Prochlorococcus marinus subsp. pastoris str. CCMP1986: one gene and its partner. The main gene of each other region encodes a partner of the protein of the gene in region 2 in a complex. Links are inferred from orthologs where the notes say so. Each region holds a gene or a part of one and is shown on either strand. Other genes may lie near its edges.

Region 1 (7,014 bases), 860 kb from region 2 along the record:
CCATTTCTCATAAATTAGGTATATCCAAAAACCTATAGTTAACTGCACTACACATAAACCACTCGCACCAATCCATCTTGCTAAACCTGCAAGATACAAATCTCCGGGAACTATTCCTTCCCCCAAACCAATCCAAAAAAGAGGCGTTTGGGAAAGAATGAATTCACCTATACCCCAGGCAAAAGATAACAATAAAACTTTTATAGTTAATCTTAAAGAGTTCATATTAGAAATTTCTTTTTTTTGGAGAATTTTTTTAACTAAAAGACCCCATAAATAAACCAATATTCCTCCTATTATTGAGCAACCAAACAAGATTGAAATAGAAATAATTAAACTTGATATCCACGAAAAACCTAACCAGGTCAATGGGTGAAGTTCATAAAGCCAAGAATGACTTACTAAAATAAAGAAAAACCCCCAAAGAAAGTTTGCTAATTTTTTATCACTTCTACTCCATAAAATAAATAAGGATAATGGCATAAAAAGCAGCCAAAAATGCGTAGATGTGGCAATTCCTCCAAAAATGCCACCTAAGCATGGAACAAAATACTTATTAAACTTTTTATTTTGAGTATTAATCAATAATATAAAATTTCTAAATTAATTCTTTTTAAAAGATATATTATTGTACCTTCTTCTGTAGAATTGAAATAGTGACTTTTAAAATTAAGTGAAAGAAGTTTTAATTAGTTTTACGATTTTTGTATTTTGCCTTTCATTAACTCTGTTTAGTCAATTTAACTCCCCTCAAGTTGTTAATGCAGCTGAATCAAAAACTGAATTCGTAAATAAAACACCTATTGCAAAATCATCTAATGTTTCAAATACCAATATATTTGAATTAGATCCATCAGATCCAAACCCAATACTTTTCGCTATGGCAGAAGAAACACAAGAAGAAAGCAATTCTAGAACTACAGATAGTGGTTTAATTATTGTAGATATAATTAATGGAGAAGGAGATGAAGCAAATTCTGGGCAAACAGTTTCTGTAAACTATACAGGAACACTAGAAGACGGAACCCAATTTGATACCAGTATTGGCAGAGGGCCATTCAGTTTCCCATTAGGTGCAGGGAGAGTAATCAAGGGTTGGGATGAAGGAGTAGCCGGAATGAAAGTTGGTGGAAAAAGAAAATTAACAATTCCTCCTGAGCTAGGATACGGATCAAGAGGAGCAGGAAATGTAATTCCTGCAAATGCAACTTTAATTTTTGAAGTTGAATTATTGAAAGTCAATTAAAGTAAGAAATAACAACTAAAACTTTTCAATTTAGTTAATCTACAAGTAAGATATATTCAAATATAAAAAAACGAATGTTAACTAAATTAGTCAATTCTCTTTTAAATAAAAAATCTACATTGGAAGTTCATGCTCACTGTGATGGTCCTTGTGGTGTTTACGACCCTGCCTCTACAAGAGTCGCTGCTGAAGCAGTATTAGCAATGACAAAGAAGCTAATTGCGCTTAATCCTCCTTCAAGTACAGACTCAGCAGATTGGGCTGCTTACAGTAATACGTTTTCTAGATTTGTAGCAGTTAAAGAAGAACAGGCTAAAGAAACTAAGAAAGAAATTCTAATCTTATGGACAGATTACTTTAAACCCGTTCACTTAGAAACTTATCCAGATTTACATGAAACAATCTGGAAAGCAGCGAAATTATGTAGTGCTTGTAAAGTGAATATTGATCTTGCTCAAGCCGAAGAATTAATGAGTTATGTAGAAAAGATACATAACATCTTCTGGGAATCAAAAGGCAGAAGTGATGCTTTTGTAAAAAGCTAGCTAGTTCAATTATTTTTAAAAGTTTTTACGATTTAATTGCCTTTTTTTTTGGGCTAAGAAAAATAGCAACCGTCAAAGGTCAATCCATGTTGCCTACTTTAAAAGAAGGTGACATGGTTTTTTTTAAAAAATATATAAAAAAAAAATCACTTTTGAAAGCTGGTCAAATAGTAATTATCTATCATCCTCTTAAAAATATTAGGTTAATTAAAAGAGTAAAAATTGTAGGTAAAAATAGTATAGAAGTTTTAGGGGATAATATTGAATACAGCAATGATAGCAATAAATTTGGATTAATTAATAATGAAAAAGTAATTGGAATAGTTACTTCAAAAATTAAAAAAATATTCTAGGTCAAAAATAGAGAAGTACTTTTTTGGACCCAAAACAAACCCATAGAAAAAGATAATCCACCCGCAAAAGCTATTAACCTTCTAATAAATTTTTGACCTGCATTTAAAGTTGTTACAGAGATTAGGCAAGTAAACAAAACCATACTTGCTAAAGAACCACTCAAATATGAAATTAAATAAGCAAATGCATTAGGAAGAGGTAAAGCTAATGCTGGAAGAACTGCGAGAAAATGTGAGCCACCTGCTAAACCATGAAGTAATCCTAGTCCTGTCAATGCATGAGAATGCTTATTATGTTTTTTTTGATCTTCACTATGAAAATGCAAATGATGATGAGCTACACCATTATGTTGATGAGAGTGAGAGTGAAGGTTTAGATGTAAAGAATTTCTTATCGCAAAGAATCCAACAATAAGAAGAGAAATTCCAACTAAAAATTCAGCGAAAATAGAAAATTTACTTAAAGGGGTAATATCTTTTATAAAAATTGCTAGAAAGGCTAAAAATATTATTCCTGAAGAGTGCCCCAAGCCCCATGAGATACTATTTCTCGCTGCAATTTTTGGACTCGTAATCGATGATGGGGCCATTGCAATCAGATGATCAGCGCCACTTACCACATGAATAAATCCAGCAAGAATTCCAGTTAATATTACAACCTGCATTGATAAATACAACTTAACAATACTCAGTTTTATAGCATAAATATCCAGCTTTAATTAAATTGAGTTAAATAATTTCTTAAAAGAGTTTTCAATATCACTTTCCCTCATAAACCGTTCGCCAATTAAAACCCCCTTTATTCCAATCGAATTGAGAGTTTTTAAATCATCAGAGTTATTTATTCCAGATTCACTAATAGGAACAATATTATGTTTTGAAAATATATCCGAATATTTACTCATTATTCTTATTGATGTTTTTAGATCAGTTTTAAAAGTCTTCAAGTTTCTATTATTTATTCCTATTAAATTAAATGATTTCAAACTCAATATTCTTTCAAGTTCTTGACCATCATGAACTTCAACTAAAACACTCATCTTTAAATTATCTGCAATTTTCTTCAAATAAAATAAATCATCATCGCTTAAGATCGCAGCAATTAATAATATTGCATCAGCACCAGATACTCTCGCTTTATATATTTGATAAGCAGAAATAATAAAATCTTTGCAGAGCAAAGGCAGATTAGTTGCTGTTCTGACATCTTGAAGTATTTCATAACTTCCTTGAAAAAACCTTTTATCAGTCAATACCGAGATACATGAGGCACCAGACTTTTCATAACAAGAAGCAATTTCTTTTGGTTTAAAATCTTCTCTAATAACACCTTTACTAGGGCTAGCTTTTTTAATCTCAGCAATCACTCCCGGTTTAATTTTGGAATGCAAAATACTTTGAAAAAAATCTTTTGGTGGAGAAAGTTTATCAAGTTTTTTTATTAAATCTTCAAGGGAGACTATTTTCTTAAAATTTTTGATTTCAGTATCTTTGTACCAAACAATTTCCTCAAGAATATTTTTTGCTTTTGCCTCTCTATGAGGAACAGCATATTCTAAATTTTCTACCCTGACTGTTGGATTTGGTGGCCTACGTCGTATTTCCATAAACAAATCAATTTATTTAACTTGAGAAGCTGCCTGTTTATAAGCGACCTCAACTACTTCACTAAGGGTAGGGTGAGTATGTACTTCAGTAGATAGTTGCATTACATCTTGGTTTCTAGAGATTGCATTTGCAATTTCTTGAATCAAATCAGCTGCATGCATCCCAAAGATATGGGCACCTAATACTTTTCCACTGTCTTTATTGAAAAGTAACTTAAGAATTCCATCGCTTTCTAATTCTGCTAATGCCTTGGAATTAGCTTTAAAATAGCTCTTCACAACTCCTAAAGTAAAACCCTCTTTGCTAGCTATTTCTTTAGCATCAGTTTCAGATAAGCCAACTGAACTTATCTCAGGATGAGTAAATGTTGCAGCTGGAATACTCCCATAATTGATTTCGATATTCTCACCACATATATTTTCAACAGCAATTGTTCCTTGAGCTGCTGCTGTATGGGCAAGCATAAGTTTGCCAGTAACGTCACCAACGGCCCAAACATTAGGTATTATTTTTTCACCATTTAAAACTCTCATTTGATCATCAATAGGAATGTAACCTTTTATAGTTTCTATACCAACTGAATCAAGATTAAGATTTTTACTATTAGGACTCCTCCCAGTAGCCACAAGAACGCCATCAACTTCTAAGTTTTCTACAATTTCTTTTGATTTTGCATCCGTTAGCTCTATCTTTACAGGGCATCCAGGGGTAATTTTAGTCGCAAACACATTAGATTTTGTATCAATATCTCTTGATTGAATAAGATTTTTCTTGGCTATTTTTGTAATATCCGGATCAAAGGTGGGCATTATATTTTCCAAAGCCTCAATGATGGTCACTTCGCAACCTAGAGCGGTATATACATCAGCGAATTCTAAACCTATATATCCACTTCCAATAATGGCTATCCATCTCGGGAGCCACTCAAGTTTTACTGCTTCATCACTTGTGAAAACTGTTCTATTGTCTAAAGTTATTCCAGGAGGCACAAAGGGAGAAGAACCTGTCGCAAGAACTATATTTTTACATGTAAAGATCCTATCAATTCCATTGTTGTCTCTTACTCCTACTTTCTGATTACCTTCAAGTCTTCCAAATCCTAAAATAATTTCAACTCCACTTCTTTTGAGGGTTTTTGTTAAATTTTCTCTAACGTTTGATACTAAATTATTGGCGTGATCAGCAATTTTTGATCTTTCGAATCTAACAGGGGAAGCATGAATACCAAACTTTGCTAGATGTTCGTAATTGGCTATTTCTCTAACTTTTCCACTTGCTGCTAAAAGAGCTTTTGAAGGTACGCATCCTTTATTTACGCAAGTACCTCCCATATCTCCAGACTCTATGATGGCAACTTTAAGACCTTTTTCTGCAGCATGTTTGGCGGCATCAAATCCTCCATATCCTGCACCAATTACTATCAAATCAAAGTCAAAATTTGTATCAGTCACTTTTGTATTCTTGAAGTAGAAGTATATGTGACTCTTTTTCGTTCAAGTAATAATGGAACTGCAACACAAGCCACATTCAATGATTCTACAAGCTCACTATGCGGAATAGTAATTGTTTCATTAAAAGCTTCTTGAATTCTTTTATGAATACCATTTCCTTCATTGCCCAATATAAGAGCGGTTGGTTTAGACCAATCAATTTCCCAATATGGTTTTTGAGATTTATAAAGATTTTTATTATGGCTACTTGTAGAAATTATTTGAAACCCGTTTTTTGAAAATTGATCTAATGATGACAATAAAGAATTAATTATTTCTTCTTCACCTCCATCAAATCTTTTAAATGGGAGATGAAAAACAGATCCACTAGATGCTCGTAATACCTTTTGACCTAAGGGGTGCGCTCCCCCTGCTAATAATATCTTACTAACACCAGCAGCTAAAGCTGTTCTAAAAAGGTTCCCCATATTCCCGGGGTCTTGAATCCTATCAAGGACAAGAATAAAGTCATCTTCAATATTATTAAAGTCAAAATTAGGTATTGATGAAATCTCTACCAAGGCGGCTACTCCATCAGGATTTTTTGTAGATACTGCTGAAGCTAAAACTTCCTCTGATACGACATTTATTAATGATTGATCAATCTTTTGATAAAGATCCTCATTTTTATCAAGCCATTTTTCAGTAGTTAAAATTTTTGAAGGATGATTGCCAGACTTCAGCATTTCTTCAATCAAATGAGTACCTTCAATGCAAAAATAATCTTTATCTTTTGTATTAGATCCTTTTTTAAATGATCTAAATATTTTAACTAAAGCATTACTTTTACTAGTTATTTTTGGAAAAAATTTTTCTATAGTAATTTAAATAAATTTTATTTTAAATACATCTTAGTAACTTAAATATTTTGATCAATTATTTTTTTTAAATCTTAATTCTTAGCCTTTTAAATTTATACCCTTTAGTATTAATTAATATTCATCGCGTTACACAGGGTGGACTTACTATATTTAGTTTGTCATTATTAGACCAATAAAAAAATTCTTAATGGTTTGCGTAAGCAACAATAAGTCATATCTTAAATCCCAACATTTAAAGATTATTGGCCAAAAAACCTTAAGAGGGAAGGTAAAAATAAGTGGTGCAAAGAATTCTGCTTTAGTATTACTTGCGGCATCATTACTAACTGACGAAAAAATCATATTAGATAATGTTCCTCTTCTGACTGATATTGAGAAGATGGGAAATATACTTAAGAATTTAGGAGTTAAATTACATAATAAAGATCATCAATTAATAATTGATTCAAAGAATATATCTATACAAGAACTTCCATATGAACTTGTAAATGGATTAAGAGCTAGTTTCTTTTGTATTGGAGCATTATTAACAAGATTTGGGGAGGCTTCAATACCTTTACCTGGTGGGTGCAATATTGGTGAAAGACCTATCAACGAGCATATAAACGGGCTAAGGGCACTAGGTGCAGAAATTATCATTGACAGAGATGTCGTAAAAGCAAAACTAGTCAAGAAGAAAACTAAACTATTTGGTGCAAATATCAGATTAAATTGTCCAAGTGTTGGGGCTACTGAAACGTTAATAATGGCGGCATCCTTAGCAGAAGGCAGGACTGTGATAGAGAATGCTGCAAGGGAGCCTGAAATTCAAGATTTATGTCAGATGTTAAATAAAATGGGAGCAAAAATTTATGACTCTGGTAAAGAAAAAATAATTATTGATGGAGTACATAAACTTCATGGCTGTACTCATAAAGTAATCCCAGATAGAATTGAAGCAGGAACTTTTTT
Region 2 (8,673 bases):
GATACATGGTTAATTACAAGAGGGGTAAAAACTCTCCCTCTAAGAATCGAACAACAAACAAAAAGTGCAGAGATAATTTCTAAGGAAATTGCAAATCATAGAATAATTAGTAAAGTTTTTTATCCCTTTAATCAAAAACATCCACAATTTAATTTAGCAAAATCACAAATGAAATCTGGTGGTTCAATGATCACCCTTAAATTAAATTTAAACAAATCGGACACTTTTAAATTTTGTAAATCACTCAGATATTTCTCATTAGCAGAGAGTCTTGGTGGTGTTGAAAGTTTAATTTGCCACCCAGCAACAATGACTCATGCATCTGTTGATGACAAAACAAAAAACCTCCTAGGTATTGATGATTCACTTATAAGATTGTCGGTAGGTTGTGAAGATACAAATGATTTAATTTCAGATATCTTATTTGCCTTAAATAGATTCTAAAAAGTGAGGAATTTACTAAAAAATCCAATATGGAGAAGTTTAGAGTTGGGGTATTCGATTCCTGATAATGAACATGCTGTTTCTGTAGCTTTACCAACTTGGAAAGATGTAATTAATTATGAGGAAAAAAATCCAAAATGCATGGAATTGTTAAAGTCAATCTATCCTCGTTTTGGACTCAATCCTTTAGTAAAAAGATTATGTGAAAAGGTAAAAAAAGAAAGTCACTTAAATGATGTAGGTATCTGGCCTTATCCAAATGAAAGAATAGCTTTAAAAGCAAAAAAATACTGTGATAGAAATTCTTCTAAAGGATCTACATATATTGAAAGAAGGCATAATTTAGCTTTTTTAATTACTAGAGAATCAGCGAGCAAATATGCAAGATATTTTTGGCAACATACCGGTCTCGGTATATCTTCAAGAGCGGCTGCAATTGAATTGGGCCTAGAGGATTGCCCTTCGAAATCTTTAGCGATAGAAAGTTGTCAAAGAATAAAAGATAGAATTTCTAAGTTTACAAAAACAAACTCTAATGATGTTCACTTGACCTCATCTGGCATGTCAGCGTTATACACATCATTAGAAATAATATATAAATTATTTCCAGATAGACCTACACTTCAAATTGGTTTTCCATATGTAGATGTACTTAAATTACCAATGAATATCTTTCATGGAGCCAAGTTAATAACAGAAGAAAATTGCAAGGATATTGAATTAGAAATGATAAAAATAAATCCAGCAGCCTTGATAATTGAATTACCAAGTAATCCAATGCTCAAATGTGTGAACATAAAAAAAATTTCAGAAATAGCTAATAAATTAAATATACCTGTGATAGTTGACGATACTATTGGTTCAAATTTAAATATAAATTCTTTAGAACATGCAGATATCGTTTTCACTTCACTAACAAAAATCTTTTCCGGTAGCGGGGATATTCTTGCTGGGTCACTAATACTAAATCCAAAAAGCAGATGGATTGATCAGTTTAGAAATGCCGTAAATGAAGTCAACCTTCCAATGCTTTCAGATGGCGATATGGTTTCACTCGAAAAAGCTAGTAGAGATGTAAAACAAAGAGTTTTTGAGCAAAATAAAGCATGTTTAGAATTAAAAAAAAGATTAGAAAACCGTAAAGAGATCAAAAATATTTTCCATCCCGAAAATTGTCCTAATTTCAATTCCATACTTACTTCTGATGGGGGATATGGTTGCTTATTATCGTTTGAATTAAAAGGAGGTCTTGAGAAAGCTAAAAAGTTTTATGATTCTCTTCAAATATCAAAAGGACCTAGTTTAGGTACAAAATTTACCCTTGTATGTCCTTATGTTTTATTAGCTCATTATGACGAATTAGATTGGGTTGAAAGTTTTAACATTCCTTCGCACCTTATTAGAGTATCTGTTGGACTAGAAGATAAAGATCACTTATGGAGAGCCTTTTCTGAAGCATTAAATAATTTTTAAATACCTAGTATTTACCGTATAAAAACTTATGTACTCTTTTTATTAAATAATAGTTAGTATTAATATATATTTTTCAACATATAAATGGCAAAAATTTATGAGGACAACAGCTTTGCTATTGGAAACACTCCATTAGTAAAATTAAAATCAGTTACTAAAAACGCTAAAGCTACTGTATTAGCAAAAATTGAAGGTAGAAATCCTGCATATAGTGTTAAATGCAGGATTGGTGCAAACATGATATGGGATGCGGAGAAAAGCGGAAAACTTACAAAAGACAAAACTATCGTTGAACCTACCTCTGGAAATACTGGAATTGCCTTAGCTTTTACAGCTTCAGCAAGAGGTTACAAACTAGTCCTTACAATGCCAGAATCTATGTCTATTGAGAGGAGAAGGGTGATGGCAGTATTGGGCGCCGAAATTGTTTTAACAGAGGCTTCTAAAGGTATGCCAGGAGCAATTGCCAAAGCTAAAGAGATCGCAGAAAGTAATCCCTCTAAATATTTCATGCCAGGTCAATTTGATAATCCAGCAAACCCAGAAATTCATTTCAAAACAACTGGGCCTGAAATTTGGGATGATTGCGATGGTGAGATTGATGTTTTTGTTGCAGGGGTTGGAACAGGTGGAACAATTACAGGAGTTTCAAGATACATCAAACAAGAGAAGGGCAAGAATATTGTTTCTGTAGCAGTAGAACCATCACATAGCCCTGTTATTACACAGACAATGAATGGCGAAGAAGTTAAATCTGGACCACACAAAATACAAGGAATAGGCGCAGGATTTATTCCTAAAAACCTTGATTTATCAATTGTTGATAAAGTTGAGCAGGTTACTAATGATGAATCAATCGAGATGGCTCTTAGATTGGCAAAAGAAGAGGGGCTTCTCGTGGGAATATCTTGTGGAGCTGCTGCTGCTGCTGCTGTTAGATTAGCTGAGCAAGATGAATATGCAGGAAAAACTATAGTGGTTGTTTTACCAGATTTAGCTGAGAGGTATTTATCATCAATTATGTTTACCGAAGTTCCAAATGGAATAATTGAGGAGCCAGTTAAAGCTTAAATTTATTTTTTCACCAGAAATGAATCTGGTGAAATATACATAGCATCGCCATAAGAGAAGAATCTAAATTTTTCTCTTATGGCTTTTTTATAAAGATTTAGTAATCTTTCTCTACCAATCATTGCGCTTACTAGTAGTAATAATGAACTCTTTGGAAGATGAAAATTAGTTAATAATCCATCAACTACTTTGAATTTATAACCTGGCTTAATTACTAAATCAACATACTTATCTATAGGAATTAAGTCTCCCATTTCATACGAATAGCAACTTTCAAGAGCTCTTACACTTGTAGTTCCAATAGCTATTACTCTTCTGTCCGTTTTTTTTACTCTTTTTATTTCTTCTACGACTTCACTACTAACCCTGACCCACTCTTTATGAAGTTTTAAATTAGATAAATCTTCTTGATCAATTGGCTTAAATGTTCCATAACCTACATGCAAAGTAATTGGCATAACTAATATGCCTTTTTTTTTTAAATTTGAAATAAGACTTTTACTTAAATGTAATCCTGCTGTTGGAGCAGCAACTGCTCCAGGATTACTTGCATACTCAGTTTGATAACTATTTTCATGAAAAGATTCTTCTTCGGCGCTTTTTATATATGGAGGGAGGGGAGTTTCTCCATATATATCAAGGAGATTATTCATTGAAATTAGATCATTTATATTTTCTGGAAACTTGATAAATCTTCCTCCAGTTTCTTTATCAGTCCCAGAAATATGCAATTTTATATCTTTTGCCAAGGATGATTTTAAATTTAATTGACTGTTTATTTTTAACTTTTTAGCAGGCCTTGCTAAACATAGCCAAGTAGATTGATCTGCTTTCTCCAAAACTAATAATTCGACTAATTTCCCATTTTCTAATTCAACCTTTAACCTTGCTTTCATCACCTTCGTATCATTTACAACGACCAAATCACCCTTTCTAAGTTCGTCCAAGAGATTCTTTGTATATTTATTTGTTGTAAAGTCTTCTTCTAATGAACTATCTCTAACTATCATTAATCTAGATTCGTGCCTTACTTTAGAAGGTTTATTAGCAATTAATGTTTCATCAAGAATATAATCATAAGCTTCTAGCTTATGATCTATTTCTTCATTATGAATTTCAAAATTCAATTATATTTAGGCTACAAGTGTTTCTGGCTCGTTTTCAATGAGAGAAGACAAGTCTTTTAAGAATGATGCACCATCAGCACCATAAATTACTCTATGATCAGCGGTTAAGTTTACTTGCATTATTTTTTTAACAGATATTGAGCCATCATTATTAGCAACAACTGTTGGCTTCGATGATGCTATGGCTAAAATCGCACCTGTACCTGGTGGAAGTATTGCATCAAACCTGTCAACACCAAACATTCCTAAATTTGACAAAGTAAATGTTCCTGTTGAGTATTCATCTGGTTCTAATTGTTTTGCTCTAGATCTTTTCACAAGATCTTTCCACTCTCTAGATAATTCAAATAAATCAGTGTTACAAGGTTCTTTTAATACTGGAGTTATCAACCCTCCATCTTCCATAGCAACAGCCACAGCAATATTTATATTTTCTGGATAAGAAATTCCGTTTTCTGAAAAGCTTGAATTAACTTGGGGATGTTTTTTAAGTGTCTTTGCAACTGCCTTGACTAACAACGCAGTCATAGTAACTCCATTTTGCTTTACTTTCTTGTAAAAATTATCCAATTTATCAGTATTAATTGAATACCCAACTCTAAAACATGGAACATTTAAACTTGATTCCATATTCTTATTTACAGCTTTTTGAAGAGTATTAAATTGTACAGTTTCCCCGGGGTTTCCAAAACTATTCCCTAATGTCTCTGACTTGCTTTCGGCTTGAACATGAGGACTAGAAATACTGGCGGGAGAACTTCCCTCTCCTATCCATGGAATAGACACAGGTTGGCCATTTGCCTTCAATACATCATCAGCCTGAATCCTTCCATGAGGTCCTGATCCATGCACTTTTGCTAATTCGACTCCCATTGTAGAAGCAAGTTTTTTTGCCCTTGGAGATGCTATTACTCTTGAAGAATTATTACTAGTAGAGGCGTTAAATTGAATCTCATTAGAGGTAATTAGCACTTTTTCCCTTTTAATCTCGACTTCCTGCTCATTATTTTGAGGCACCTCTTTTTGCTTTTCTTCTTTTATTTCAGGTTTATTATTTGGTAATTCGAGTTGACCATCACTTGATACTTCAGTCTGTTTACCTTTATTTTGTTCTTGTATAGAAGCTATCTCATCCTGATTCTCTACAATAAGTCCAATGGTTTCACCAACTGGAGCAGTACTACCAGCTGGCATTAGTACTGCAGCAAGATATCCATCTTGAAAAGATTCAACATCCATATCAGCTTTATCTGATTCAACAACTAAAACAGATTCTCCTCTTTCAACTTTATCTCCAGGATTCTTTAACCATTCAACAATTTTGCCTTCAGTCATAGTAGAACTAAGAGCTGGCATAAATATTTCGTGAGACATACAAGATCAGTTATAGTAAGGGATCTGGTGGTGGTGTCTACAAAAGTGTCTACACTTTTCTACGTCAGACTCACTAAATCCGTGTTATTCATATTATACAAAAACAGGTTCTATAGGGAACCATAGAAGATTAAGAAAGTAATAAAAAGGATATCGAGTTACAGGTGGATTAGAGATCATTTGCACAAAAAAAGACCCCTATTTCTAGAGGTCTTTTTCTGGTTTTACCGAATCAAGTGTTTCCTTGTTTCCACTGTTTCAGTAAAAACTCTCCTACACACAACAATAAACTATTACATATATTTCTTTTTCGTGGAAGGGGGTGAGTAATATTACTTAATTGTCACATATGACAGTTATACCTCTTCAGACTTAATTGCATTAAAAAAACACCCAATTCTTAAGAATCGGAGTGTTTAGTGATCAGAAATTTGTATATGAGGAGTTTCTGATGTTATTAATCGAATGGAAAAGATTTCAATTCAATGTAGTGTTTACACACTATTTCTTTTCCCAGAATAAATAAAGGTTTGAAAATTGATTTTTAGTATCCACAATTGCGGTACATGTTGAGATTAATTTCCACCCTCCAGAATTCCTATTATTGATTATTGCTGCAATTTCACTTTCTTGTCTTTGAGTATTCGCATTACCTACTGCATAATAGATATCAAGATCATTTTCTGCTCGTGCCATGTTGAAATGTACTGCTTTATTTTAATTTAATATTACTAAATCTTTCATCGATACTTGAATGGATTAGATAGGGTGAATGCAAATAAGTTTTATATGGTTTTACCTTCAGCTCAAATTGCGATTGGATTATTGCTAATAAGCATTGGAATAGTGGTTACTTTTGATATCAAAGTTGATTTATTTAAAGGTAAAGAGTAAAGGACAAAATTTTAATTTCTGGCAAAATGATTAAAACAAATCTCAAATTTTGATGTGACCTAGTGATAATCCAATGAGCAGAATTTCCATAAAAACAAAACTATCCATTTATTATCAAATATAAGTGTGAATCAATGAGAAGAAAAATTATCCTTGATATTTAATGTTGCGACTTCTTCCACTACCGATTTTTATAGGCATTTATCTATTCTCTTACTGGAGATGTAAAAAAAATATTGCTGCTAGTGATAAGCAACTAAAACCATGCATTGATTGGGCATATTTAAAAAATTTACCTCTCCCACCAAAACCTTCATTTGTCGAGTTTTATATTGTTTATGTTTCTTCTTTTTTTAAATTCCCCTTTGGAATAATTATTCAACAACTACCTTTCTCAAAGAAAGTAAGATTCTACGAAAGAGAAATGAAACTAATATTTGATAAATGGAATTTAGAAAAAATTAAAATTCAATAACCTTATAGGCGATTCTGAAAGAGTAAAAGCGATCGAAAATTTAGTGAAGGCATGACAAAATTTGCCCCAAAGAAACTATGATTTACATTCAAAAAGGAATTTAAACTTTTAAATTTATTCGTTGTTATTAATCGATTGAATTATCCCATCTTTAACTGTTATTGAAACTTGCATCTTCTTAATAAGATTATCTCCAACCGAAACATCACAAAAGCTATCAACCTGACCTTGATCAACAATTTCATCCATTTTTAAATCACGAACTTGGCTTTGTTGTTGCAATAGATTTCTTTTTTGCTCTTCAAGTTCGTTTCTTTTCGCACCAACTTGTTGCTGAACTTGGCCAACTTGCTCTTGAACTCTTGGATCTAATGGATTTACTGACTGGGATCTTATATTACTAACTATTTGTTGACCTTCTTGTTCAAGTTGTGATAATTGTTGGTCAACTGCAGAAATCGCATTACTTAATTCCTTCTCAGCATCTTCTTTCCAAGTAGGGGTAACAATAGCTTTTATTGCTATTGAACGTTTGATGGATATAGAGTTTTTAGTTTCCATAAAAAATTAATTTACCCTTTCAATATAGAGATATCAAAGAGGATTTTCTTTTTTAATTTATTTTTTATACATTTCTTCTATATGTGTTGAATATAAATCAACTATTTCTCTTCTTTTCTGCTTAAGAGTTTGAGTCAATAAACCATTTTCTAAAGTAAAAGCATCAACAAAATAGCATTCTAATATCTGTTCCTCAAATCTTGCTCCTAATCTATTTTTTAGCAAATTATTTATCTGCGACTTAAAAAACAAACCAATTTTTTTATTCGAATTTAATTTGGAAATATCATTTTCAAAGAATTTATTTTCTACTAATTCTATGTTTGGAGCGACAAGTGCTGTTAAACATTTTTTATCTTGACCTACTAATTGAACTTGATTAATAAATTCAGAACTAAGAATCTCAGTTTCAAGGGGATTTGGCTCTATATTTTCTCCACTAGAAAGAACTATCGTATCCTTCGCTCGCCCTGTTATAACCAAAGATCCATTTGGAATAAGAAAACCTAAATCTCCAGTATCAAACCAACCATCTTTTGATAAAACATCTTTAGTAGCTGAAATATTATTCAAATAACCTTTCATTACTTGAGGTCCTTTAACAAGAATCTTGCCTATCTCTTTAAATTTCAAAATCTTATCTTTTTCTTCATTCATTATTTTAATTTCAGTAAATGCCAATGGTTGTCCAGAAGATCCCCTAACATTAAGTTCTCTTCTTCTACAAGTGAGTACTGGACTGGTTTCTGTTAATCCATAACCGACTAGAACATCTATACCTAAAGATTCAAAAAACAAATCTACGTGCTCAGGTAAAGCACCCCCACCATTGATTGGAAATTTTAGTTTTTCTCCACATAATTGTTTCAAAATACTTGGCCATAAAAAAGTAGAAGATATCTTATGTATAAAAAATCTTCCTATTACAGATATTGTCAAAGATATTTTTGCTAAGGAACTTACTTGATTAATTTCTAAATTTCTGATCTTTCTTAAATTTCTTTTAAAAATAGAACTATTCTTTATCAAGATCTTTATAATTTTCTGTTTTTTAGGAGGCATTTTTTTTAAAGCCAAGAAAAAGCCATCGTGAATGGCCTCCCATAGCCTAGGGACAGTAGCCATAACAACTGGCTTAACTTGTTTAATATCATCTTTCAGGAATTTTGGATTTGTATAAAATTGAGTACACCCGCATGAAAAAAAGAAATATTCTGCACTTCTTTCATACGAATGCCAGATAGGTAATACACT

What was found.
Region 1: the proteins of TX50_RS02180 (region 2) and lpdA are in contact, whole or in part, in a crystal structure (PDB 1EBD), measured with the Geobacillus stearothermophilus proteins. The link is inferred for Prochlorococcus marinus subsp. pastoris str. CCMP1986 from one-to-one orthologs. Residues at the interface, in WP_033016211.1 of Geobacillus stearothermophilus: Ile130, Ala131, Met132, Pro133, Arg136, Arg140, Glu141, Asn155, Arg157; in WP_049624544.1 of Geobacillus stearothermophilus: Pro340, Ser341, Asp344, Tyr345, Arg403, Asp406, Val408, Glu431, Ala432, Gly433, Asp438.

What each region holds. Positions count from the first base shown.
Region 1 is NC_005072.1:1,244,853-1,251,866, forward strand. What follows is about bases 2,984-5,983. They hold lpdA (dihydrolipoyl dehydrogenase), read right to left. Parts: upstream 5,204-5,983; coding sequence 3,764-5,203; downstream 2,984-3,763. Other genes in these bases: trpC (indole-3-glycerol phosphate synthase TrpC), read right to left, coding at 2,984-3,751; TX50_RS06965 (TrmH family RNA methyltransferase), read right to left, coding at 5,200-5,983. Also shown: TX50_RS06930 (apolipoprotein N-acyltransferase), read right to left, coding at 1-585; TX50_RS06935 (FKBP-type peptidyl-prolyl cis-trans isomerase), read left to right, coding at 674-1,246; sodN (superoxide dismutase, Ni), read left to right, coding at 1,321-1,791; sodX (nickel-type superoxide dismutase maturation protease), read left to right, coding at 1,854-2,144; TX50_RS06950 (hypothetical protein), read right to left, coding at 2,141-2,809; more of trpC, read right to left, coding at 2,864-2,983; more of TX50_RS06965, read right to left, coding at 5,984-6,066; murA (UDP-N-acetylglucosamine 1-carboxyvinyltransferase), read left to right, coding at 6,251-7,014. UniProt on the Escherichia coli protein: Lipoamide dehydrogenase is a component of the glycine cleavage system as well as of the alpha-ketoacid dehydrogenase complexes.
Region 2 is NC_005072.1:380,486-389,158, reverse strand. What follows is about bases 3,306-6,207. They hold TX50_RS02180 (dihydrolipoamide acetyltransferase family protein), read right to left. Parts: upstream 5,490-6,207; coding sequence 4,122-5,489; downstream 3,306-4,121. Other genes in these bases: TX50_RS02175 (hypothetical protein), read right to left, coding at 5,991-6,185; queA (tRNA preQ1(34) S-adenosylmethionine ribosyltransferase-isomerase QueA), read right to left, coding at 3,306-4,115. Outside these bases: TX50_RS02200 (trans-sulfuration enzyme family protein), read left to right, coding at 1-444; TX50_RS02195 (PLP-dependent transferase), read left to right, coding at 448-1,917; cysK (cysteine synthase A), read left to right, coding at 2,002-2,988; more of queA, read right to left, coding at 2,991-3,305; TX50_RS02170 (hypothetical protein), read left to right, coding at 6,547-6,858; TX50_RS02165 (YlqD family protein), read right to left, coding at 6,973-7,419; TX50_RS02160 (AMP-binding protein), read right to left, coding at 7,477-8,673.